2 regions of the Microbacterium thalassium genome follow, and region 2 is predicted to be linked to the other one. Evidence: predicted binding sites of a transcription regulator. Region 2 holds the regulator's gene; the other holds the start of a gene.

Region 1 (12,003 bases), 2.8 Mb from region 2:
GGCAAACAGCACTTCTTCACGGACGTGCGAGTGGTCGCCGCCGACGGGCACGACGCCGCGGTCGGCGAGTCCGGCGAGATCTACGTGCGGGGCTTGAACATCATGCTCGGGTACTGGGACAACCCGCGGGCGACGGCCGAATCGTTCGACGGCGAGTGGTACAAGTCCGGTGACGTCGCGGAGAAGGACGAGCACGGCTTCCACTTCCTCAAGGACCGGTCGAAGGACATGTTCATCTCGGGAGGGGAGAACGTGTACCCGTCCGAGGTGGAGAGCGCGCTGCTGGACGTTCCGGGCGTGGTGGAAGCCGCCGTCATCGGGGTTCCCGACGAGCGTTGGGGTGAAGTCGGCAAGGCGCTGATCGTGCTCGAGGCCGGCGCCGCCCTCGACGCGGACGGCATGCGGGCCGCATTGGCAGACGGACTCGCGCGCTACAAGATCCCGAAGCTCTTCGAGTTCGTCGCTGAGCTTCCACGCACGGCGACGGGAAAGGTGCAGAAGCATCTGCTGCGCGACGCCCACGCGGTCGGGGCGCTCTCGTGACCGCGGGCGGCATGCTCGCGGCGGACCTGCTCGGATTCGAGGACGACCTCACCGAGCCGGAGCGGCAGACTCTGCTCGCGCTGCGCGCGTACCTGGAATCGGAGGTCCGCCCGCAGGTGAACGGCCTGTGGGAGCGGGCGGAGTTCCCGGCCGAGATCATCGGGCCGCTGGCCGAGCTCGGCGTCTACTCCTTCGGCGGAGACCACGCGGCCTTCGAGAACTCGGCCGTGTTCCGCGGGTTCGTGACGCTCGAACTGGCGCGGGTCGACTCCTCGCTGGCGACGTTCGCGGGCGTGCACACCGGGCTGGCGAGCGGTTCGATCGCGCTGTGCGGCTCGGTCGAGCAGCAGGCCGAGTGGCTTCCGAGGATGGCGACCGGGGAGGTCATCGGCTCGTTCGCGCTCACCGAGCCGGAGTCCGGGTCGGATGTCGCGCGCGGCCTGCGGACCACGGCGCGCCGGGACGGCGACCACTGGGTGCTCAACGGCGAGAAGCGCTGGATCGGCAACGCCACGTGGGGCGATGTCGTCGTCGTATGGGCCCGCGACGAAGCCGACGACCAGGTCAAGGGCTTCATCGTGCCGACGAGCACGCCCGGCTATCGGGCCGACAAGATCGAGGGTAAATACAGCCTGCGCATCGTGCAGAACGCGCACATCACGCTGACCGACGTGCGCGTCCCCGACTCCTGGCACCTCGCCGAGGCGAACAGCTTCGCGGACACGAACAGGGTGCTGCAGGCCACCCGTCTCGACGTCGCCTGGTCGGCTGTCGGGAACGCCATCGGCGCGTACGAGCACGCTCTCGCCTACGCGCGGGCGCGAACGCAGTTCGGCAAGCCGATCGCGTCGTTCCAGCTCGTCCAGGACCTGCTCGTGAAGTCCCTCGGCAACATCACCGCGTCACTGGCGATGGTCGTCCGCGTCGCGGCCCTGAACGACCGCGGCGTCTCCTCGGACGAGCACTCGGCGATGGCGAAGCTGTACGCCACGTCCCGGACGCGCGAGGCGGTGGCCTGGTGTCGCGAGATCCTCGGCGGCAACGGCATCGTCATCGACTACGACGTCATCCGTCATTTCGCCGATGCGGAGGCCCAGTACTCCTTCGAGGGCACCCGCGAGGTGAACACCCTGATCCTCGGGCGCGCCATCACCGGCATGCAGGCTTTCGTGTGACGGTGCGAGACTGGCGGCGTGAGACTCGTCCAGGTCGCCCAGCGGGCGATTGATCTCGACCGCGCGGAGGACTTCTACGCCCGGCTCATCGGGATGCGATCCATCGCCCGCTTCGACGAGGCCGGGCTGCTGTTCTTCGACCTCGCGGGCACGCGCCTCCTGCTCGACCGCAATGCCCCGTCGACCCTCGTGTACCTGCAGGTCGACAATGTGCACGAGGCGCTCGAGCGCGTCGGCGCCGAGGTCGTCTCGCCTCCGCACGTGATCTTCCACCACGACGACGACGCGCTCGGCCCCGTGGGGTACGACGAGTGGCAGGCGTTCATCCGCGACTCCGAGGGAAACACGATCGGCCTGATCGCGTTCCAGCGCCCCTGAGCGCCGGCGACAAGGCTGCGGGTGCGCCGCCGTCCGGGCGGCGCCGGAGACCGGCGCACGTCTGTCGGCGTCGGGTGTTCGCCGTGCGCGAAGAGAGGACGAAAGTCATTAGCACTCGGGGATGGAGAGTGCTAATCTCTCTCTAGTTGAGTCGAGAGGGCTCAACTTTCAGACCAGAGTCCGAAACAACCGACAGAAGGAGACGACCATGGCAACCTATGACCCGTTCCGCGACCTCGACCGACTGGCTTCGGGACTCTTCGACGCCCGCCGCGGCCCGCGCCGCATGCCGATGGACCTGTACCGCGACGGTGACCACTACGTCCTCACCGCCGACCTTCCGGGCATCGACCCCGGTTCGGTCGACATCGACGTCGACGGTCAGCTGCTGACGATCCGGGCCGAGCGCACGCTCACCACGGGCGAGGGAGTCAAGTGGATCACCCGCGAGCGCGAGGCGGCGAGCTTCATCCGCCAGCTGAACCTCGGCCAGGGCATCGACACCGACCGCATCGCCGCGACCTACAGCAACGGCGTGCTGAGCGTCACGATCCCGGTCAGCGAGAAGGCCAAGCCGCGCAAGATCGAGGTGTCCACCGAAGAGGGTGCGCCGGTGATCAAGGCTCACGAGTCGACCGAGGGGCCGCAGCCTGTCGACCAGTGATCGCACCGACGCCGTGAGAGGCTGCTCGCAGCGCAACCGGATGGCGCGCCCCTTCGCGTGAGGGGCGCGCCATCCGGCGCGTGGGAGCATGGGACGGATGCGGCATCGATGCCGCTCCGCGCCGACGAGTTCTGGGGAGGAAGCGGTGAACGCCGACGTTCTCGCGCACGCCGGCGCACGTGCACGCCTGGCGACGACGATCGGGATCCCGCTGTACACGGTGTTCGGCGGAATCGGCCTGTGGGCGGCGACCGCCCTGTGGAACCGCGTCGTGTGCGACGACGTGCTGGCACCGTCGGTCCTCGGCGGGCCGACCGCCGCGATCGGGGCGGCCAGTGCCGTCGCCGCCGTGGTCGGCATCGCGGGCGTGTCGTCGCTGTCGCGGAGCGTGTTCCCCCGCATCGGGACGACGCCGGTGCGCCGCGTCGCGCTCGGTGCCGCGCTGGGCGCCGCGGGCGCGCTCGTCCCCAGCATCCTCATCGTGATCGGATGCCTCCACCCGGCTGCCGGGATCGCCGCGACGATGCTCGGCCTCGTGCTCCCGGCCGCCCTCACGGGAGCGGTGGGGGGCGCGCTCGTCGGCCGGGTCGAGCACTCGAGCGTGCTCATCCGCCTGTTCGTCGCCGCGAAGTGGTTCGCCGTCGTCGTCGTCGGCCTGTGGGCGGTGCTGGCGTTCGCGCCCCTGGACCGCTGGACGCTGCTCGCCTGCGCCGTCGGCTGAGCTCCATAGGGCATGATGAGCAGGCACCCGGCGACCGAGGAGGACGCGATGAGCGAGCAGGCGGTGGCGGCCAGGACCGCATCGGGGTGGACGGCTGCGACGGTGGGCATCCCGCTCTACACCGTCTTCGGGGCGCTCGGCCTGTGGCTCGGCTCGCTGGCCTGGACCGCGATGGCCGCGGACGAGGTCGAGCATCCGACCGTGCTCGCCGGGACCATGGTCGCGACGGCGATCGTGTCGGTCGTGACGGCCGTGATCGGAGTCCCGGCCGTCGCGCTGATCCTTGCGCGGCCGCTCGCAGCATCGGCGCGGTACCCGCGCAGGGCCGCCGCCGTGTTCACCGTCGTCGGCGCGGCCGCCGCGGTCATTCCGGGCGTCTTCATCGCACTGGGCAGCGGCCACGTCGGTGCCGGCGCCACCTTCGCCCTGCTCGCGCTGATCCTCCCGGCGGCGCTGACCGGCCTGCTCGCGGCGTTCCTCCTGCCGGCCGTCGCGGCGTCCCGGGCGGTCGCGACGGTCTTCGCCGTGGCCGCGCTCGCGGCGGTCGCGCTCGTGGTCGTGTGGACCGTCGTCCAGCTCACCCCGATCGGCGGCTGACCCGCCGTCCGGACCGGCTCAGTCCCCGTCGTCGCGCAGCTTCGCCGTGAGGGTGTGCAGCTGCGACAGCTCGCCGTCGCTGAGCTTGGACATGCGCGCCGCGATCGAGCGGCCGTGCTGCGACGCCACCTTGCGGAACGCGACAGCGCCTTCCTCGGTCGCCGTGACGAGGGAGCCCCGACCGTCGCCCGGGTCGGCGCACTTGGTGAGCAGGCCCCGCGCCACCATGCGGTCGACCAGGCGCGACACGCTCGGCTGGCTGATCAGCATCCGCGCGGTGACATCGCGCAGCTTCGCGGTCATCTCGTCGGCGCGCGTCACCGTCAGCAGCACGTCGTATTCGCCCTGCGACAGCTCCGCTCCGTCGAAGTCGGCGCTGATCTCGGCGAACACCTCGTGCTGGGCGCGGAACAGGCTCTCCCACGCGTCGATGGCGAGGCGGCGGTCGGTCATGTCCACCAGAGTAGAGCGAACCGGCGGGTCATAGGCTCTTGCCATGGGGAGCTTGGTGGGGAATGCACGTCGTGCGGGCTTGTCGGCGGGGAAGCGGATGCCGGGACCGGCCCGCATCCTGATCGTGATCGCCGTCGCGGCCGGGTCGATCTTCGCCGGTACCGCGCCGGCTGTTGCCGCGCCGGCCCCCGAGTCGGTGCCGAACGCCATCGTCACCGCCGGGGTGGACGACTTCACGTTCGCGAGCATGGACGTGGAGTACACCCTCGGCCGGGCGGAGGACGGCGCGAGCACCCTCACCGTCGTCGAGACGTTCGTGGCGCAGTTCCCCGATTTCGACCAGAACCGCGGCATGCGCCGCAGCATCCCCGACTCGTACCTGGGCATCCCGCTGTTCCCGCATCTCGTGTCGATCACCGACGGCGAGGGCAACCCCCGGGCGTCCGAGGTCGACAGCTCCGACGGCTACTACTCGATGACCTCGCGCGCCGACGACTACGTGCTCGGGACGCAGACGTACGTCTTCACGTACACGCTCCAGAACGTCACCCGGTTCTTCTCCGACACCGGCGTCGACGAGTTCTACTGGGACGTCAACGGCGAGGAATGGCGCCAGCCGTTCGGCCGTGTCTCGGTCGCGCTCGTGGTGCCGCCCGACCTCGCGGCGGCGCTCACCGGCGACCGGGCCTGCTACGCCGGCTACACCGGCTCGACGGACACGTGCGACATCACGGCTGATGCCGCCGAGGACGGTTCCACCACCATCCGCGCGTCCGTGTCGGACGTCGGCCCGTACCAGACCCTGACGATCGCCGTCGCGTTCGAGGCCGGCACGTTCACGCCGTTCGACACGTCGTACTTCGCCTCGGTGTGGGGGTGGCTCCAGGCGATCGCCGCGGCGGGCGTGGTCGCCGTGCTCGCGATGACGATCTGGGTGCGCCGCCGGTTCCTGCGCGACGAGCCCGGTCGGCCGACGATCATCGCCGAGTACACGCCGCCGGCGGTGATCGACGCGCTCGAGAGCGCCGTGATGCTCGGCAAGACCAGCAAGGCGATCCCCGCCGAAGTGCTCGAGCAGGCCGTGGTCGGCAGCATCCGCATCATCGAAGGCCCGCCTCGCTGGTTCGGCAGCGCTCGCCTGAGCGCCGAGCTCATCGACCCGTCGCGGGCGGACGGCGACGGGCGGATGCTGCTGTCGGCGCTGTTCCCCTACGGGCGGCCGGGTGAGGTGTTCGAGTTCGGCAAGAGCGACAAGCGCCTGTCGTCGGCGGCCCAGCGGATCCTCGCCGCGGCCACCAAGGAGCTCAAGCGCCGCGGGCTGCGTCGCAGGGTTCCGGCCGGCGCACGGGCGTGGCCGATCCTCGGGATGATCGCGACCGGTGCGCTCGTGGCGTTCTTCGGCTTCATCGGCATGGAGAACGGCATGAGCGGGCTCGTCCCCTTCGCCGTCATCGTGGGCGCGGCGATCTCCGTGCTCGTGGTCATCACCCTCGTGTCGCGTCAGCCGCTGACGGCGAAGGGCGCCGAGACGCGCGACCACCTCGCGGGCCTGAAGGTCTTCATCGAATGGGCCGAGGCCGACCGCATCCGCATGTTGCAGTCCCCGAAGGGCGCCGAGCGGGTGCCGGTCGACGTCGACGATCCGCGGCAGATGCTGAAGATCTACGAGGCGCTGCTGCCGTACGCGGTCGTGTTCGGGCAGGAGAAGCAGTGGTCCGAGCAGCTGGCGGTGCTGTACGGCCCGAACAACGGCCCGAGCTGGTACGCGGGGCGCAGCGCCTTCAACGCCTACGCGTTCTCGCGCGGCATCTCGAGCCTGTCGGCGAGCACGTCATCGTCGGCCTCGACGTCGGGCGGTTCGGGCGGCGGCGGCTCGGCCGGAGGAGGAGGCGGCGGCGGAGGCGGCGGCGGGGTCTGAGCCCGGCTGCGCGCGGGCAAGAGTAAGGGCCGGTCGGAGAGGCTCCCGACCGGCCCTTGTCCCTTGCACCAAGAGTGTCCTGCAATCACATGCCGGTAGCTGCCACAGCAAAACAACTACCGTGCAAGCACTCTATAACGGATAGATAACGGCGGCAAGGGTTTGTCGTTATCTTTCTGTGATTCTTTTGCGGCTCATAGGAAGCGGTCAGACAACGGCCCGGTGTCGGCCCGTTTCGGTGGTCTGCGCCGTGGCGGAACGCGCCGAAGTCAGGGGCCGACAGCCGTGCCCGGGCGCGCGGACCGGATGCAAGACTCGTCGCATGACCCCGCTGCGCCTCGACATCGCCGGCCTCGCCAACGCGCGCGATCTCGGCGGGCTGGACCGGGCCGACGGGACGACGACGCCGACCGGGGTGTTCTTCCGATCCGAGGCCCTCGATCACGTGGACGACGGCGGGTGGGCCCGCCTGCGCGCTCGCGGAGTGGCGACGGTGATCGACCTGCGTCGGCCCGAGGAGCGCACCGACGATGTGCCCCCGGACCTCGACCGCATCACGGTGGACCTCGACGGCGGCATGAACCGCCGCTTCTGGGAGCCGATCGAAGCCGACGGGCGCTGGGGGACGCCGCTGTACTACCTCGACCATCTCGCTCAGCTGCCGGAGCGGATGCGTTCGGTGCTGGATGCCATCGCGAGCGCGCGCGACGGAGCGGTGCTCTTCCACTGCGGTGCGGGATGGGACCGCACCGGGTTCGTCTCGGCGGTGCTGCTGCGGGCGCTGGGCGTCACGACCGAGGCGGCCACGGCGGACTACCTGGAGTCGTTCGCGAACGCCGAGGCGATGGAGGCGCTGCGGGGGAGATCGTCCCATGTCGCCGAGCGCATGGCGGTGCTGGAGCGGTTCGGACACACGCCCGCATCCGCCTTCGTATCGATCTACGAGGGGATCGACGTGGACGCGTGGTTCGCGGCCGCGGAGGTCGCAGACCCTGCCCGCGCGGCGGTGCGCACGTGGCGCGGGGCGGCGGTGCAGACGACGTGACGACGGCCGACGCCGGGCCTATCGACGCGCGCGCCGGGCTGCAATAGGCTCGCGGCCAGGGGGAACGACGGCGCTGTCGGAACGGCCTTCGGGCCGCTGCCGACGCCTCATCGAAGGAGTGACGTCCATGGCTGAGAGTCCAGCTGCCGACATCGTCGAGAAGGTCGGCGGGGCCGGCAACATCCAGAGCCTGACGCACTGCGCGACCCGGCTGCGATTCCAGCTGATCGACGGATCCGCCGTCGACAAGGGGGCCGTCGAGGCGATCCCCGGCGTGATGGGAGCCGTGCCGCAGGCCGGCGACCGCTACCAGGTGGTCATCGGCGGCGGCGTGCAGAACGTCTACAACGACATCATGGCGCTGCCCGGCATGGGCGGCGGGGGCGGCGGCGAAGAGAGCGCGGCCGACATCAAGGCGCGCGAGCGGGCCAAGGGCCCCCGCGGCAAGGTCGCGTGGATCGACGGGCTGTTCGAGTTCCTGTCGGACTCCTTCCGCCCGATCCTGGGCGCCCTGCTCGGGGCGTCGTTCTTCATCACGTTCATGGCGCTGATGTCGACGCTCGGCGTCATCGGGAACTGGGCCGATCCGCGCACCGAGCTGCCGCCGTCATGGCAGTTCGTCAACCTCATGTGGCAGTCGGTGTTCTTCTTCCTGCCGCTGCTGGTCGCCTACAACGCCTCGAAGAAGGTCGGCGCCGACCCGTGGGTGGGCTTCGCCGTCATGGCCGTCGTCATGCTCCCGGGGTTCACGGCTCTGGCCAGCAACCCCGAGGCGAGCACCATCGTCGCCTTCGGCAGCGAGGTCATCGTCATCCCGATCTTCGGCGTTCCCCTGACGATCTTCGACTACGGCTCCCAGGTGTTCCCGCCGCTGCTGATGGCGGCCGCCCTCGGGCCCCTCTACAAGGGCCTGAAGAAGATCATTCCCGACAACCTGCAGCTGATCTTCGTGCCGTTCCTGGCGATGCTGGTGATGATCCCGCTCACGGCGTTCCTCATCGGCCCCATCGGCGTGTACGTCGGCGCGTGGCTCGCGCAGGGGCTGGCCGCCATCAACACGTGGTCGCCGTTCGTCTTCGCGATCCTCATCCCGCTGGCGTACCCGTTCATGGTTCCGCTCGGTCTGCACTGGCCGATCAACGCGATCATGCTGCTGAACATCCAGACGCTCGGGTACGACTTCATCCAGGGCCCCATGGGCGCGTGGAACTTCGCGTGCTTCGGCGCCACCGCCGGCGTCCTGGTGCTCGCCTGGCGCGAGCGCGACAAGCAGATGAGGCAGACGGCGACCGGTGCGCTCGCCGCGGGACTGTTCGGCGGCATCTCGGAACCGTCGCTCTACGGCATCCATCTGCGGTTCAAGCGCATCTATCCACGGATGCTGGTCGGCTGCGCCGTCGGCGGCATCATCATCGGCATCGGCGGTGGTGTGAAGACCCAGGCGTTCGTGTTCACGTCGCTGCTGACGATCCCCGCGTTCGACAACATCCTGCTCTACACGATCGCGATCGGCGCCGCATTCGCGACCTCGATGGTCCTCGTGATGCTGTCGGGCTACAAGCCCAAGGAGGCCAAGGAGGTCGCCGCCGCCGGCGTCACCGTCGCCGACATCGCCTCGCGTCAGGGCGGCGAGAGCTCGGACACGATCATCGCCGCGGCCGCTCCCCGCACCGTGAACCCCGCCGACGTCGCGCTCCACGTGCTGTCACCGCTCGAGGGCCGCGTGGTCCCGCTCTCGGACGTGCCCGATCCCGTCTTCGGCTCGGGCACGATGGGGCCGGGCGTCGCGATCGAGCCGACCGGCGACACCGTGTACGCGCCGGGAGTCGGCCTCGTGGCCGCCGCCCAGCCGACCGGTCACGCTTTCGGCCTCGTCCTCGACGGGGATGTGGAGCTGCTCATCCACGTCGGCATCGACACGGTCAACCTCAAGGGCGAGGGCTTCACCGTCCACGTCAAGAACGGCGACCGCATCGAGGAGGGGACCCCGCTCGTGACCTTCGACCGGAAGGTGATCGAGGACGCCGGCTACCCGCTCATCACGCCGGTGATCGTGCTCAACGCCGAGCAGTTCGGCGATGTGCGGCCGGCGATGTCGGGCAAGGTCACACCGGGCGCGCCGCTCATCGAGGTGATCGCCAAGCAGGAGGCGCCCAAGGTCTGAGCTCCGGGTCGGCCGGCACGCGGGGGCAGTGGCCGGCCGACCCGTCTCGGCTCAGTACCAGTCGGTGGCGACCGAGTGGCTCCACGCCGCGCACGGCGAGCCGTAGGCGGCGGCGATGTAGCCCAGGCCCCACGTGATCTGCGTGGTGGCGTTGGTCTGCCAGTCCGCGCCGGCGGTCGCCATCTTGCTGCCGGGCAGCGACTGGGGGATGCCCGTCGCGCCGCTCGAGGAGTTGTAGGCCTGGTAGTTCCAGCCGGACTCCTTGGTCCACAGCGAGTCCAGGCACGAGAACTGGTCGGCACCCCAGCCGTACTTCGACGCGGCGAGGCTGCGGGCGGTCGACTTGGCGCCCTCGACGGTGTTGCCGGCCGCGAGCGCCTTGGCGGCCTCCTCGGCCTTGCGCTTGGCCTCGGCGGCCTTGCGGGCGGCCTCCTCCTCGGCGGCCTTCTTCTCGCGGGCCTCCTCGAGGCGCTCGGCCAGGTCGGCGACGCGCGCCGTCACGACGGCGGTCTCGGCCTCGGCCTCGGCCGTCGCCTCCGGCAGCAGCAGCGCGGGCATGATGTCGAGGTCCGACAGGCCGGCGATCGTCGCGCGCAGCGATTCGGTGTCGATCGAGGTGTCCTCGACGCCGAGGTCGAGTCCCTCGGCGCGGATGTCCGACGCCAGCGCGGCTGCGGCCTCGACGGCTGCGCGTGCCGACGTGAGAGCGTCGTGCGCGTCGGTGGCGATGGTCTCCACGGCCTCGGGGGTCGCCGTGGCGACCGGCGAGGCGGTGAGCGTGAAGCCCGCCTGCGGTGCGTTGGTCGCGGCGGCGAGGGCGGGCGTCGCCGACACGAAGCCGGTGGTCAGGAGGATGCCGACGGCGGCGCCGCCGGCAACGAGCGCGGCGGAGACGCGGCGTCGCGGACGGCGGGCAGGCGTGAGCGTCTGAGTGGAGGGCACGATTCGGGGGATGTCCTTCGGTTGGATCGGCGTCGCGGACGCGCGACGCGTGCGCCCTCGGGAAGGACGCGAAGTCACGAGTCTCACCCGCCCGTCTGGACGAAATCCCCTGTTCCACTGGGTATTCGATCAAAGGAGACCGGGTGTCCCATGCGTGAATCCGCAGGATCTCCTGCCCGCCTAGGCTTGAGAAGGAGGTTCCGCATGCCCTTTCCCTCGCCCGACCTGAAGCTCATCGCCGTCGACATGGACGGCACACTCCTCGACGGCGAGGGGAACGTCCCGGCCTCGCTCTGGCCGCTTCTGCAGCGCCTGAGCGGGCGCGGCATCCTGTTCGTGCCCTCCAGCGGCCGCCAGCTCGCCACGCTGCGGCGGACCTTCGACGGGCACGATTCCGACATGGTGTTCATCGCCGAGAACGGCGCGTACGTCGTCCACGGCGACGCGGAGATCAGCACGGATGCCGTGGACCCGGCGTTCGCGGCATCCGTCGTGCGTCGCGTGCGCACCCTCGTCGCCGACGGCTCGGACCTGGGGCTCGTCGTGTGCGGCAAGCGTTCGGCGTACATCGAGCGCACCGACGACGCATTCCGCTCCGAGGCCGACCGCTACTACGCCGCGCTCGAGGAGACCCACGATCTGCTGACCGTCGACGACCAGATCCTCAAGCTCGCGATCTTCGACTTCGACGAGGCCGCGCGGACCGCCCCCGACCTCGAGGACTGGAAGGCCACGCACCAGGTCGTCGTGTCGGGCCACCACTGGATCGACGTCATGAACCAGGGCGTCAACAAGGGTCTCGCCCTCGAGCGGCTGCAGTCCGCCCTCGGCGTGACGCGCGACCAGACGGCCGCCTTCGGCGACTACCTCAACGATCTCGAGCTGCTCGAGGCGGCGGGGCTGTCGTTCGCGATGGCCAACGCGCACCCCGACGTGCTCGCCCGCGCGCGCTTCCGCGCGCCCGCCAACACCGAGAACGGCGTGGTCGCGACGGTGGAGCGGATGCTGGGCTGAGCCCGTTCCGGCGCCGGCGGAGCCCCACCGGCGCCGAGCGCCGTCACGTCCGGTCGGCGGCGACGATCGACTCGGGCGACAGATCGAGGCGGCGCAGCAGCTGGGCGTTGAGGGCCACCACGATCGTCGACAGCGACATCATGATCGCGCCGACCGACATCGGCAGGACGAACCCGATCGGGGCGAGGATGCCGGCGGCCAGGGGCACCGAGATGAGGTTGTAGCCGGCTGCCCACCATAGGTTCTGCGTCATCTTGCGGTACGACGCGCGCGACAGCTCGATCACCGACAGCACGGCGCGCGGGTCGGATCCGGCCAGGATCACGCCCGCCGACGCGATCGCGACGTCGGTGCCGGCGCCGATCGCGAGACCGACGTCCGCCTGCGCG
Region 2 (12,003 bases):
CGACTTCAGGCCGATGCATCCGACGATCTCTGGGTCCCCGTGACCGGTTCTTTCGGCTTCCGGGGGCGGCGGCACCGCAAGGCGGCGATCCGGATGCTGCTCACGCAGGCGAACCGCGCGATGGGCGTCACCGAGCGCCCCGGGAGCCCGGTGGCGGCCTGGATGATGAGCCAGGCGGCGCCGCTGATCATGAAGCGCACCGCGGGGCGCCTCCTGGTGTGGGTGTGGAAGACCGATCCCGACCTGCTCGTCGCGATGGCCCAGGTGCAGGAGGCCACGAACCAGCTGCGCGCCGCCCGCGCGACGATGCCCATGGAGTACGACGACACCGAGTCGTTCCGCAACCCCCACCTGGGGGTCGGAGAGAAGCTCGCCATGGAGCTGCCGCCCGACCCGTCCTCGCCGCCCTTCGTCTCGTACACGTGGGACACCGGCAGCCACTTCGTCACGCTCACCGCCGTGTGCGGCGACCGCGAGCGGTTCGGCACCGTGGTCGGGGCCGTCGACGACGTCGCCCGCACCCTCCGCGTCGTCGAGGACCTCACCCTCGGCGAATCCCCCGACATCCTGAGGATCGATCCCGCATGACCGGCAGCGCGCCCGCCCTCGTCCACCCGGCCGTCCACCGCCCCGTCCGCATCGGCGTGCAGCTCGCCCCCCAGCACGCGACGACGGCCCAGTACCGCGATGCCGTGCTGCGTGCGGAGGACATGGGCGTGGACGCGATCTTCAACTGGGATCACTTCTTCCCGCTGACCGAGCCCCTCGAGGCCGCGCACTACGAGGCCTGGACGCTGCTGGCGGCGATGGCCGAGCAGACCGAGCGGGTGGAGTTCGGGCCGCTCGTCAACTGCTCGTCGTACCGCAACCCCGACCTTCAGGCGGACATGGCCCGCACCGTCGATCACCTCAGCGCTCGCGACGGCGGTGCCGGGCGCTTCATCTTCGGCACCGGCTCCGGCTGGGCCGAGCAGGACTACACCGAGTACGGCTACGAGTTCGGCACGGTCGGGTCGCGCCTGGACGCCCTCGCCGAGGATCTGCCGCGCATCCGGTCGCGCTGGGACCGCCTGAACCCGCCGCCGACGCGGCGCATCCCGATCCTGATCGGCGGGCAGGGCGAGCGCAAGACGCTGCGGCTGGTCGCACAGCACGCCGACATCTGGCACACCTTCACCCGCCTGTCGGGGATGCCGCACAAGATCGGCGTCCTGCACGAGTGGTGCGGGCGGGAAGGCCGGGACCCGGCCGACATCGAGCTGTCGACGGGCTTCACGATCCGCGGCTTCGGCCCGCTGCTCGAGGAGGATGCGCCCGCGCGCCTGTTCGAGCTGGGCTTCCGCCTGCTGATCCCCGCGATCGACGGCCCCGACTTCGATCTGTCGCCGCTGGTGCCGCTCCTCGCGTGGCGCGACCGTATGAACGGCCGGTGACCAGGGACCGAGGTCCCTGGTGACAAGGACCATCGGCGTGGTAGACCGGCAGGCGTACGGGTCTCACGCGACTCGGACGCACCGCTGGCGAAAGGACGCTGATGGCTGAATTCAGATACGGACCCGTCGAGCTCTACCTGGTCGGCTTCGAGGGTGAGGCACCCTCGCCCGACACGCTCCAGGCGCTCGGTGACCTGGCCGAGAGCGGGCTGATCCGCGTGCTCGACTTCGTGCTCATCTCGAAGTCCGACGACGGCGACATCACGGTGATCGAGATCGAGGACGAGGACTTCCCGCTCGACCTGTACGAGGTGGGCATCGCCGGCGAAGAGGACATCGAGGAGTTCGCCGAACTCATCGAGCCGGGCGGCTCGGCCGCGCTGATCGCGCTCGAACTGCTGTACGCGCGCAAGCTCGCCGAGAGCGTCGCGGCCTCGGGCGCCGTCGTCCTCAGCGCCGAGCGCATCCCCGCCCCGATCGTCAACGCGGTGATGGACGCGGCCGAAGAGGCCTGAGTCCGCTCGCGCAGAACAGGAGAAGACATGCCCAGAAGGATCGGACGCCCCGGCCTCGTCGGCCTGGCGGCCCGCACCGCGGTCGTCGCCGGGACGGCGAGCGCCGTCAGCGGCGGAGTGTCGCGCCGGCAGCAGCGCCGCGCGCAGGACCAGTACGACCAGGAGCAGTACCAGGCAGCCCAGCAGCAGGCCGCGATGAACGCGGCCGCACAGCAGGCGGTCGCCGCGCAGCAGGCGGCAGCCCCGGCAGCCCCCGCCGCGGCACCAGCGGGCGGCGTGGACATCGTCGCCGAACTGCAGAAGCTCGGCGCGCTCAAGGACGCCGGCGTGCTCTCGGACGCCGAATTCGCCGCCGCGAAGGCCAAGCTGCTGGGCTGAGCGAGCACGCACCGCAGCGGCGGACGCGCATGGCGTCGCCGCTGCGGCGGGTCACGCCGGAACGCCCGCCGCGGTCTCGTCGGCCGGCCGCGCCTGCGCCGCGCTCGCCTCGGCCGCGGCGTCGGTCCGCAGCGCCCCGGCGTTGCGGATGAAGAGCACGATCCAGGCGAACACGAGGATGCCCGCGACCAGCTCGACCGCCGTGAGCGTGTAGACGCCGACGGCGAAGAACACCGCGAGCACGACGATGACGGCGATGAACACCCATCCCAGGGTGATGAAGGCGCGCGGGACCCCCGGAACCCACCAGCGCAGTCCGATCGCGAGGACGACGAACGCGACCGCCATACCGGTCGCCACCGTGTTGTGGAGGGCGAAGTACTCGTTCACGGGGAAGATCCCGACGCACGCGAGGAAGACCCCCACCACGATCAGCAGGATCCGCACGTACAGCCGCCCGTGCGGATGCGGTGTCGGGATCGAGACGGTGGCGTACCGCGCGAGCGTCGTCACGATGAAGCCGGCGACGATGAGCGTCACGTTGAAGGCCATCGACGAGAGGTCGTCGGTCATGCCGAGGGCGCTCAGGTTGTCCTTCCACCAGGAGGGGTCGGATGCGGTGAGCATGCTCGCCAGGACGCCCTCGACCAGGAACACCGCGAGAACGATGGACAGCAGATGCATGTCCATGTGCGTGGCCGAGTAGAAGCACACGTAGGCCGTCACCGCGGCGGCGGATCCCGAGAGGACGAGCAGCGCGACCGCGAAGACCGACGCCCCGATGAAGCCGGCTTCGAGGAGGTGGGCGATGAGCGTCCACGACAGCAGCGCGATGATGCCGTGAGCGAGAGAGAGCATCGCGACATCGAGGTAGTCGAGCACCGAGAGCCGTGACGGGCCCCCCGTGCCGCGCATCACCAGGCGTCCGGCGAAGAACGACACGAAGCCGACCGCGCCCGATGAGATCGCGACGTATTGTCCGATGGATCCCGGGCCGGTGATCGGGGCTTCGCCGAGCCGGAACACCGGGAGCGCGACGAGGGCGATCACCACGAACGCGATGACGCCGACGCTGAGCGACAGCGATTCGAGCGAGCGAGCGCTCGTCGCATCGAACTCCTGCGCGACGGAGGGGGCGGATGCTGCGGCGGCCGTCGAGGATTCACTCACGGTAGGTGACTCTAGGGCGCGGGCGCCACCCGCGGCTAGGTCTGAATCGGTCCGGAACGCTCCGTCGCCGCGGTGTCGCCGGACAGCCACCGCAGCCACAGGGCCTTCGGGTCCTGCTCGAGCACGAGGGCTCTCACCAGCAGCGTCAGCGGGATCGACAGGATCGCGCCGAGCGGACCGATGACGAACGTCCAGAAGATGACCGAGAAGAAGCTCAGCGTGAGGCTCAGGCTGACGGCGTCGCTGACGAACTTCGGCTGGATGAGCACCTGGAGCGTGACGTTGACGACGCAGTAGATCACGACGACGACGAGCATGAGCGGCCAGCCGCCCACGACGAGGGCCAGCAGCGCCGGCGGGACGAGACCGAGCACGAACCCGATGTTGGGGACGAAGTTCGTCACGAACGCCAGGATCGCCCACACCGCCGGCGCCGGCACTCCGAGGGCCCACAGCGCCAGGCCGTCGATGATCGCCACGATCGCGCCGAACGAGGCATTGACGACGTAGTAGCGGCGGACGTTGCGGTTGTAGTCGGCGAAGCGCTCCATCGCAGGGCGGGAGGACGGGCCGAAGTCCGTCGCCGCGCGCGCGTACCGGGCTCCGTCCGCGGCCATGAAGATGACATAGGCGAGCACGAAGAAGAACGCGGTGAGCACTGCCAGCGCCTGGCCGGTGAGCGAGGTCAGCAGCGAGACGAGGTTCGACGGGTCGAGCACCGAGGTCACCGCGTCCGCCGCCTGCTGATCGAGGCCGAGGGCGGCAAGCCCGGCGACGATCGCATCGGCGGTGTCGCGCAGGTTCACCGACAGGTCGGCGACCAGGCGGATGAACTGCGCCCCCGCGAACCACAGCATGGCCGCGAGCGCCGCGAGGATCGCGTAGCCGAGGACGATGACGGCGGTCGTGCCGGCCCACGATGGCCAGCCGCGCCGGACCAGGGGCGCACGCACGGGCCAGCAGATGATGACGATGACCGCGCCGAGCGCGAGAGGGCCGACCAGTTCGCGGGCGAAATAGAGCCCGGCGAGCGCGATCACGCCGGCCGCGAGTCCGATGACCACGCGCAGCATGGGACTCAGCACCGGCACGGGTGGCGGGGACGGGGACGGGTCTTCGCGGCGCTTCACGAGCCCAGGCTAGGGCCGTCGCGCCTTTCAGGCGGCGCCTCCCCCAGGCGCGCCGCGACGTCCGTGATCTGACGCGCCACCTGGCGCACCTGCCCCCGCGTCGCGGGTTCCTGATCGTCGTCGTCGCCGACCGCCTTCTCGAGGACCCACGAGGACACCGTGGCGGTGACGATGCTGACCACGGCGATGCCGCCGGTCATCAGCAGCACGGCCACGGTCCGTCCCCACGACGTCACCGGGTAGAAGTCGCCGTAGCCGACGGTGGTGATGGTGACGAACGCCCACCAGAAGGCGTCGCTGAACGTGTGGATGTTCGAGTCGGGCGCGGGGCGCTCGGCCTCGAGCACGGCGAGCGCGGCCATCCAGATCAGCGTGAGGGCCGCCCCTGCGCCGTAGATCGCGATGCGGCTGCGCAGCGCGGCCCCGGCGGTCCGCTGGAGCGCGGCGATGACGGTGAGCGCCTTCAGCAGGCGCAGCGGCCGCATCGCGGGGATGAGGACGACCGCGAGATCGAACAGGTGACGGAAGAACCAGCGTCGCCGCTCCCGCGCGATCGTGAGCCGCACGACGTAGTCGACGGCGAAGAACGCCCACGTGGCGAACATCACGAAGCGCGTGACCGTTTCGGCCATTCCCGTCGGCACCGAGATCACCTGCCACGAGTACGCGACGATGAACAGCACCGACGCGATGATCAACGGCCAGTAGGTGAGCTTCTCCCAGCGCTCCTCCGACATGCTCCGCAGACTATTGCGCCGCCGCGGCGGCGGGCGGTCGCCTCGCCGGGTTCTCGCGCGCTCAGTCCTGCGTGTCCGCCTGCAGAGCGGCGGCATTGCGGATCAGCAGGATGATCCACGTGAACACGAGCACGCCGGCGACCAGCTCGACGGCCGTGAGCGTGTAGATGCCGAAGGCGTAGTAGACCGCGAGCAGCAGGATCACGGCGAAGAACCACCATCCGAGCGCCATGAAGGTCTTGGGCATGTCGGGGATCCACCAGCGGATGCCGATGGCCGCCACGCCGAACGCGATCGCCATCCCCGAGGCGGCGAACGTGTGGATCCAGAAGAAGCGGTCGACGTGGAAGACGCCGACCAGCGCCAGCAGGATGCCGACGAGGATGAGGCTCACCCGCATGTTCCGCAGCCCCGTGGGGTGGGGCGTCGGGATGTCGATCGTGACGTAGCGGGCGAGCGTCGTGACGATGAGGCCCGCCACGATCAGCGTGAGATTGAACGCGAGCGCCGAGATGTCGCCCGTGACGCCGAGCGAGCTCAGATGGTCCTGCCACCACAGCGGGTCGCTCGCGGTGAGCATGCTGGCGACGATCCCCTCGGCGAGGAACACCGCCAGCAGCACGGCGAGCAGCATGAGATCCATGTGCGTCGCCGAGTAGAACGCGAGGTACCCGGTGACGGCGGCGGCCGCACCGGCGAGCACCAGCAGCGGCAGCGCGAACACCTCGGCGCCGATGAACGACTCCTCGAGGATGACCGACAGGAGGGTCCAGGTCAGCAGCGCGATGACACCGTGCGCGACGGCGAGCGCGAGGGTGTCGAGGTAGTCCGGCAGCCGCATCCGCTCCCCGTGCCGACGCACGACGACGAAGCGCCCGACGACGAACGACACCATCGCCACGACGGCGCCGCTGATGGCGGCGAACTGCCCGATGGAGCCCGGCCCCGAGATGGGCGCGGCGTCGAGGCGGAAGACGAGGAGCGCCAGCGACGCGACGGCGATGAACGACACGACGCCGCCCGTGATCGCGAGGGACTCCAGCGATCTCTCGGTGCGCCCGTCGAACTCGCGGACGACCGCGGCCAGCCGCGCGCGGCGGCCCTCCTGAGGTGAGGTGGACGTGCTCACGGCACGAGGCTATCGCCGCATCCGCCCGAAGTCAGCCGGTCGCGGCGGCAACTGCGCCGATTCCTCCCGACGCGGCGCGCCATCGGTCTAGGCTGAGCGCCATGAGCGGCGACGGACAGGCGGCTGCGATCGATCCGACACCGAAGCGTCTGCTCGCGCTCACCGTCCCGGCTGTGGCTGTGGGCGTGCTGGCCGCGCTCGTGCTGTGGCTGCTGGACGAGGCCGCGCTCGGCCTGGAGTGGGTGCTGTGGGACGCCGCGCCGGGCCTGGTGGGCGTTGACGGCGACTCGGGCTGGTGGATCTTCATCACCCTGACGATCGTGGGCCTTCTCGTCGGGCTCGTCCTGTGGCTGGTCCCCGGCCACGGCGGCCCCGACTCGGCGACCGTCGAGCTCGACGCGCCCGTGCAGCCCATGAAGTACGTCCCGGGCATCGCGCTCGCCTCGATCCTCACACTCGGCGGCGGCGTCAGCCTCGGCCCCGAGAGCCCGATCATCGGGATCATCACCGCGATGACCGTGTGGGCGCTGACGAAGCTGTGGCCGCAGTTCCCCGTGCGGCTGTCGGTCGTGCTCGCGCTGGCGGGAACGATCGGCGCGCTGTTCGGCACCCCGATCGCGGCGGCCCTGGTGCTCACCGGGCCGGTCGCCGCGGCACCGGGCCGCGGCTCGCTGTGGGACCGGCTGTTCCTCCCCGTCGCGGCCGCCTCCGCCGGCGCCGTGACGACCCACCTGCTCGGCGGCGGCATCCACCCGGTGCCGGGCATCGAGCCGTACGGCGGCCCTCAGCCTCTCGACATCGTGTGGGGCATGCTGATCGCCACGGTCGCCGCCGGACTCGGCCTGCTCACGGCGTGGGCGCTGCCGCCGCTGCACCGGCTGCTGCGACGGCTGATGCGGCATCCGTTCCTCGTCCCCGCGGTGGGTGGCGTGCTCCTGGGAGCGCTCGGGGCGATCGGGGGTCCGGTGACCCTTTTCAAGGGACTCGACCAGAGCGCCGAGCTGATCGAGGGCGTGGACACCTATACGGCCGGGCAGCTCGCGATCATCCTCGGGGTGAAGATGGTCGCCCTGGTCGTGGCCGCGGCGGCGAGCTTCCGCGGCGGCCGCATCTTCCCCGCGATCTTCCTCGGCATCGCCACGGGCATGCTGTTCCATGCCCTCGTCCCCGACATCCCCTTCGGGCTGGCGCTGTCGGCCGGCGTGCTCGGGTTCACGCTCGCGATCTCGCGCGACGGGTGGATCGGCATCTTCGCGGCGATCGCGATCGTCGGCGACATCACGCTCATCCCCATGGTCTGCGTCGCCGTGCTGCCGGCGTGGCTCCTCGTCTCGCGCGGGCCCGAGATGATCGTGCACCCCGAGCACGACGAGACCGGACCCGACGAGAAGGCGCCCAAGGACCAAAGCCCTTCCGCGTGACCAGCAGACGTGCCACACTCCGGACATGTCCGACGCGAGTCCGGCACTGTGGCCACCTCTGACTCCGCTCGCCGCGCGCATCGATGCGGGCCGGGCGCTGCGCCGCGATCATCCGCGTGAGGGGATGAGCGCGCTCACCCTGACGACCCGCGATCCGCTCGGCATCCTCGAGACCCAGAACGCAACCCGCGTGCCCGAGCTCGTCCCGCTGCGCATCGAGCGGATGTCGGCGAGCGCCTTCGCCTTCTATCGCGGCACCGCGGCCGTGATGGCGGCCGACCTCGCCGCCGATCCCAACAGCGGCATCCTCGTCGGGTCGTGCGGCGACGCGCATGTCGCCAACTTCGGCTTCTACGCCTCGCCGCAGCGGACCCTCGTGTTCGACCTGAACGACTTCGACGAGGCGGCGTGGGCGCCGTGGGAATGGGACGTCAAGCGCCTGGTCACCAGCATCGTGCTCGCGGCCGAGGCGGGCGGGCACCCGCCCGACGTGGCGCGCGACGCCTGCCGGGATGCCGTGCGAGCGTACGCCCGCGTGATGAAGGCGAACGCCGAGAAGAGTCCCGTCGACCGCTACTTCGAGCACTTCGAGCTCGACGGCGCCGTCGGAAAGATGGATCCCGAGACGCGGTCCGCCATGAAGAGCGCCATCAAGGACGCCGAGCGGCGCACCGGCGAGCGCGCCGCCCACAAGCTCACCGAGACCGCGCCGGATGGGCGATTGCGGTTCATCGAGTCTCCGCCGACGATGGTCCGGGCGTTCTCGGACCAGCTCGCGCAGGTCAAGGAGCTGTTCGAGGAGTACCGCGCCACGGTGCCCGTCGACATCGGCGCGCTGCTGCGCGGCTACGAGCTCGTCGACGTCGCCCGGCGGGTCGTGGGCGTCGGGAGCGTCGGAACGCGGTGCTATCTGCTGCTGCTGCAGGACGGCGACCGGAACGCCCTCATCCTGCAGTCCAAGGAGGCGCAGCCGAGCGTCCTGCTCACGAGCGGCTCCATCCGGCAGCCGCAGCAGGTGACCGCCTACATCGCTCGCAATGCGCAGGGCGGTCGCGTGGTCGCGATGCAGCGGATCCTGCAGGCGGTGTCGGACCCGTTCCTGGGGCACGTCACCGGTCCGCGCGCCGACTACTACCTGCGCCAGTTCCACGACAGCAAGGGCAGCATCGAGGCCGAGACCCTCGAGGCCGGCCCCTTCCAGCGCCACGCGCAGCTGTGCGCGGCTGTGCTGGCCCGCGCGCACAGCCAGTCCCCCAACGCCGCGACGGTGTCGGGATACGTCGGCGGCGGCAAGGTCGCGGCCGAGTCCATCACCGCGTGGGCGTTCGCGTACGCCGACGTCGCGCGGCAGGACTACGCGGACTTCGTCGCCGCCCACGCTCACGCCGCGGCGGAGGGGTAGCGCCGCGACCTCCGCGCGTCCGCTGCATGGGCTCTCGCCGAGCGCATGGCTTCTTGCGCGCGCACGACGTATGGATTCGGCGAGTTCAGGTGCACTGGCCGGCGCAGATCGGGGCCTACGCCTCGTCGGGCTCCGGCTCGTCTGCGGCCGCGGCGTCGTCCTGCTCCGCCGTCGGGAGCGGCTGTCGGGGGCGCCACACGACGATCTCGGTCGCGCGGCGCACGCGCGTGCCGTGGCGCAGGGGGATGACCGAGCCGGTGCGGCCGGCGGCGAACACGCGGGCGCCGGGACGGCTCAGGGCCTCGGCGCGGATGCGCTCCTCGAGGGCGTTCACGCGACCCGTCAGCTCGCGCACCTGGTCCTCGAGATCGAGGATGCGCGCGATCGCCGGCAGACCGATGCCCTCGGCGGACATGCGGGCGACCTCGCGCAGCTGCGCGACGTGGCGCAGCGAGTAACGGCGGGATCCGCCGCGCGTGCGGTCGGGGACGACGAGGCCGAGGCGGTCGTACTGGCGGAGCGTCTGCGGGTGCATGCCCGCGAGCTCCGCCGCGGCGGCGATCGCGAAGATCGGCGCGTGCTCGTCGAACTCGCGCGGTTGCGCCATCATCCGCTCACCTCCCCGGCCCGGTCGTCCCGTCCATGCTTCAGCCCCGCGCCTTCGCCATCAGGTCGGCGCGCGGGTTCTCCTTCGGCTCCAGGCTGTGGAACCGCTCGAGCGCCTCGCGGGCGGCGTCGTCCAGGTGCGCGGGCACGGCGACCTGGACCTCGGCGAGCAGGTCGCCGGTGCCCTTTGCCGTCGCGACGCCCCGGCCCTTGACGCGCAGGACACGTCCCGACGGCGTGCCGGGGGCGACACGCAGCTTCACCGGGTCGCCGCCGAGCGTCGGCACCTCGATGGTGGCGCCGAGCGTCGCCTCGGTGAAGGTCACCGGGACCGTCACGCGCAGGTTGAGCCCGTCGCGCGTGAAGACCGGATGCGGCCGCACGGTGACCTGCACGACGATGTCGCCGGTCTCGCCGCCGTCCGGAGACGGACGGCCGCGGCCGCGCAGACGGATCTTCTGGCCGTCGGACACCCCGGCGGGGATCTTCACCTTGAAGGGCTTGCCGTCCTCGCCCTGCAGCGTGATCGTCTCGCCCTTCGTGGCGGTGATGAAGTCGATCGTCGTGCGCGCCGTGACGTCGGCGCCCCGCGTGGGGCCGCCGTAGCCGCGGAAGCCGCCGCTCGGCTGCCCGAAGCGGCCGGATCCGAACCCGGTTCCGCCGCCGCCCTGATTGAACATCCCGAACAGATCGTCGAAGTCGCCGGACTGGAATCGACCGCCGCCGCCGCGTCCGCCCTGGTTGAACATGGAGAACACGTCCTCGAAGCCGCCGGCTCCCTGGCCGCCCGCGGTGAAGCGGGCGCCGCCGGCGCCCATCGCGCGGATCTGGTCGTACTCCTTGCGCTGATCGGGGTCCGACAGCACCGAGTACGCCTCGCTGATCTCCTTGAACTTCGCCTCGGCGACGGTGTCACCCGGATTGGAGTCCGGGTGGTACTGCCGCGCGAGCTTGCGGTACGTCTTCTTCAGATCGGCGTCGGCGACATCCTTCGACACGCCCAGGACCTTGTAGAAGTCCTTCTCCAACCAGTCCTGACTGGCCATGGATGCTCCCTCCGCCTACTCTGCCGGGACCGCGACGACGACCTTCGCGGGGCGAAGCTCGACCGTCCCGAGGCGATAGCCCGGCTCGACGACCTCGAGGATCGTCGCCTCGGTCACGCCCGGGGTCGGAGCCTGGAAGATGGCCTCGTGCTGCTGCGGGTCGAATGCCTCGCCGGCTTCGCCGTACGTGGACATGCCCATGCGCTCGGCGACGCCGCGCAGCTTCTCCGCGATCGCGGCGAAGGGGGTGCCCTCCTCCAGATCGCCGTGCTTGTCGGCGCGGTCGAGATCGTCGAGCACCGGCAGGAGGCCCTTCGCGACCGCGCCCTTGGCGCGCTCGATCTCGACCTCGCGCTGCTCCTCGGTGCGGCGGCGATAGTTGGCGTACTCGGCCTGGAGGCGCTTGAGGTCGTTCAGCAGCGCCGACTCGAGGTCGGCGAGCACGGCGTCCTCAGCTGCGGCGTCGACGTTCTGGGTCGTGCCCAGGATGTCGTCGACGGTCAGGTCGTCCGGTTCCTGCTGCGAGGTCTCGGACGTCTCCTGCGGCTCGGCGCCCTCCTGCGGCTCAGGGCCGGACGCCTGGGCGTCCGGCCCCTCACCACCGAGGACCTCGTCGCCGTCGTTCTCGATCGGCTCTTCGGGGTCCTTGTCGGCCATGCTTACTTCTTCTCGTCCTCGTCGTCGACGACCTCGGCGTCGATGACGTCCTCATCGGGGTTCGGGACGTTGCCCGCGCCCGGCTCGTTCGCGGCCGGGTCGGGGTTCTCGCCCGCGGCCTGGCCGGCCTGGTAGATCGCCTCGCCGAGCTGCGACTGGCTCTGGCTGAGCTTGTCGAACGCGGTCTTGACGGCGTCGTCGTCCTCACCGGCGAGCGCGGTCTTGAGCGCGTCGACGTCGGCCTGGACGGAGTCCTTCACCTCGGCGGGGAGCTTGTCCTCGTTCTCCTTGATGAGCTTCTCGATCGAGTACGACAGGGTCTCGGCCTGGTTGCGGGTCTCGGCGGACTCGCGGCGCTTCTTGTCCTCGGCCGCGTGCT

What was found. The regulator HspR, encoded in region 2, represses chaperone genes until heat shock. The targets are predictions, from matches to a motif close to AAGTTGAGTCNNNNNGACTCAACTT.
Region 1: a site for HspR is predicted at 2,240-2,264, ahead of HD594_RS16895 (Hsp20/alpha crystallin family protein). Genes of this name have one in related genera too.

What each region holds. Positions count from the first base shown of each region.
Region 1 is NZ_JACHML010000001.1:3,642,456-3,654,458, reverse strand. Features, by position in the region: gene HD594_RS16910 (acyl-CoA synthetase) at 1-543, shown strand, start outside; gene HD594_RS16905 (acyl-CoA dehydrogenase family protein) at 555-1,718, shown strand; gene HD594_RS16900 (VOC family protein) at 1,737-2,096, shown strand; gene HD594_RS16895 (Hsp20/alpha crystallin family protein) at 2,305-2,760, shown strand; gene HD594_RS16890 (hypothetical protein) at 2,906-3,481, shown strand; gene HD594_RS16885 (hypothetical protein) at 3,530-4,078, shown strand; gene HD594_RS16880 (MarR family winged helix-turn-helix transcriptional regulator) at 4,097-4,531, opposite strand; gene HD594_RS16875 (DUF2207 domain-containing protein) at 4,629-6,449, shown strand; gene HD594_RS16870 (tyrosine-protein phosphatase) at 6,772-7,494, shown strand; gene HD594_RS16865 (glucose PTS transporter subunit IIA) at 7,622-9,658, shown strand; gene HD594_RS16860 (aggregation-promoting factor C-terminal-like domain-containing protein) at 9,710-10,600, opposite strand; gene HD594_RS16855 (Cof-type HAD-IIB family hydrolase) at 10,805-11,614, shown strand; gene HD594_RS16850 (heavy metal translocating P-type ATPase) at 11,658-12,003, opposite strand, start outside.
Region 2 is NZ_JACHML010000001.1:793,791-805,793, reverse strand. Features, by position in the region: gene HD594_RS03845 (hypothetical protein) at 1-588, shown strand, start outside; gene HD594_RS03840 (LLM class F420-dependent oxidoreductase) at 585-1,433, shown strand; gene HD594_RS03835 (DUF6325 family protein) at 1,535-1,948, shown strand; gene HD594_RS03830 (SHOCT domain-containing protein) at 1,976-2,326, shown strand; gene HD594_RS17810 (DUF998 domain-containing protein) at 2,378-3,496, opposite strand; gene HD594_RS03820 (AI-2E family transporter) at 3,532-4,626, opposite strand; gene HD594_RS03815 (potassium channel family protein) at 4,623-5,363, opposite strand; gene HD594_RS03810 (DUF998 domain-containing protein) at 5,425-6,492, opposite strand; gene HD594_RS03805 (ion channel protein) at 6,594-7,913, shown strand; gene HD594_RS03800 (DUF2252 domain-containing protein) at 7,939-9,315, shown strand; gene HD594_RS03795 (heat shock protein transcriptional repressor HspR) at 9,431-9,922, opposite strand; gene HD594_RS03790 (DnaJ C-terminal domain-containing protein) at 9,963-10,967, opposite strand; gene HD594_RS03785 (nucleotide exchange factor GrpE) at 10,983-11,624, opposite strand; gene dnaK (molecular chaperone DnaK) at 11,627-12,003, opposite strand, start outside.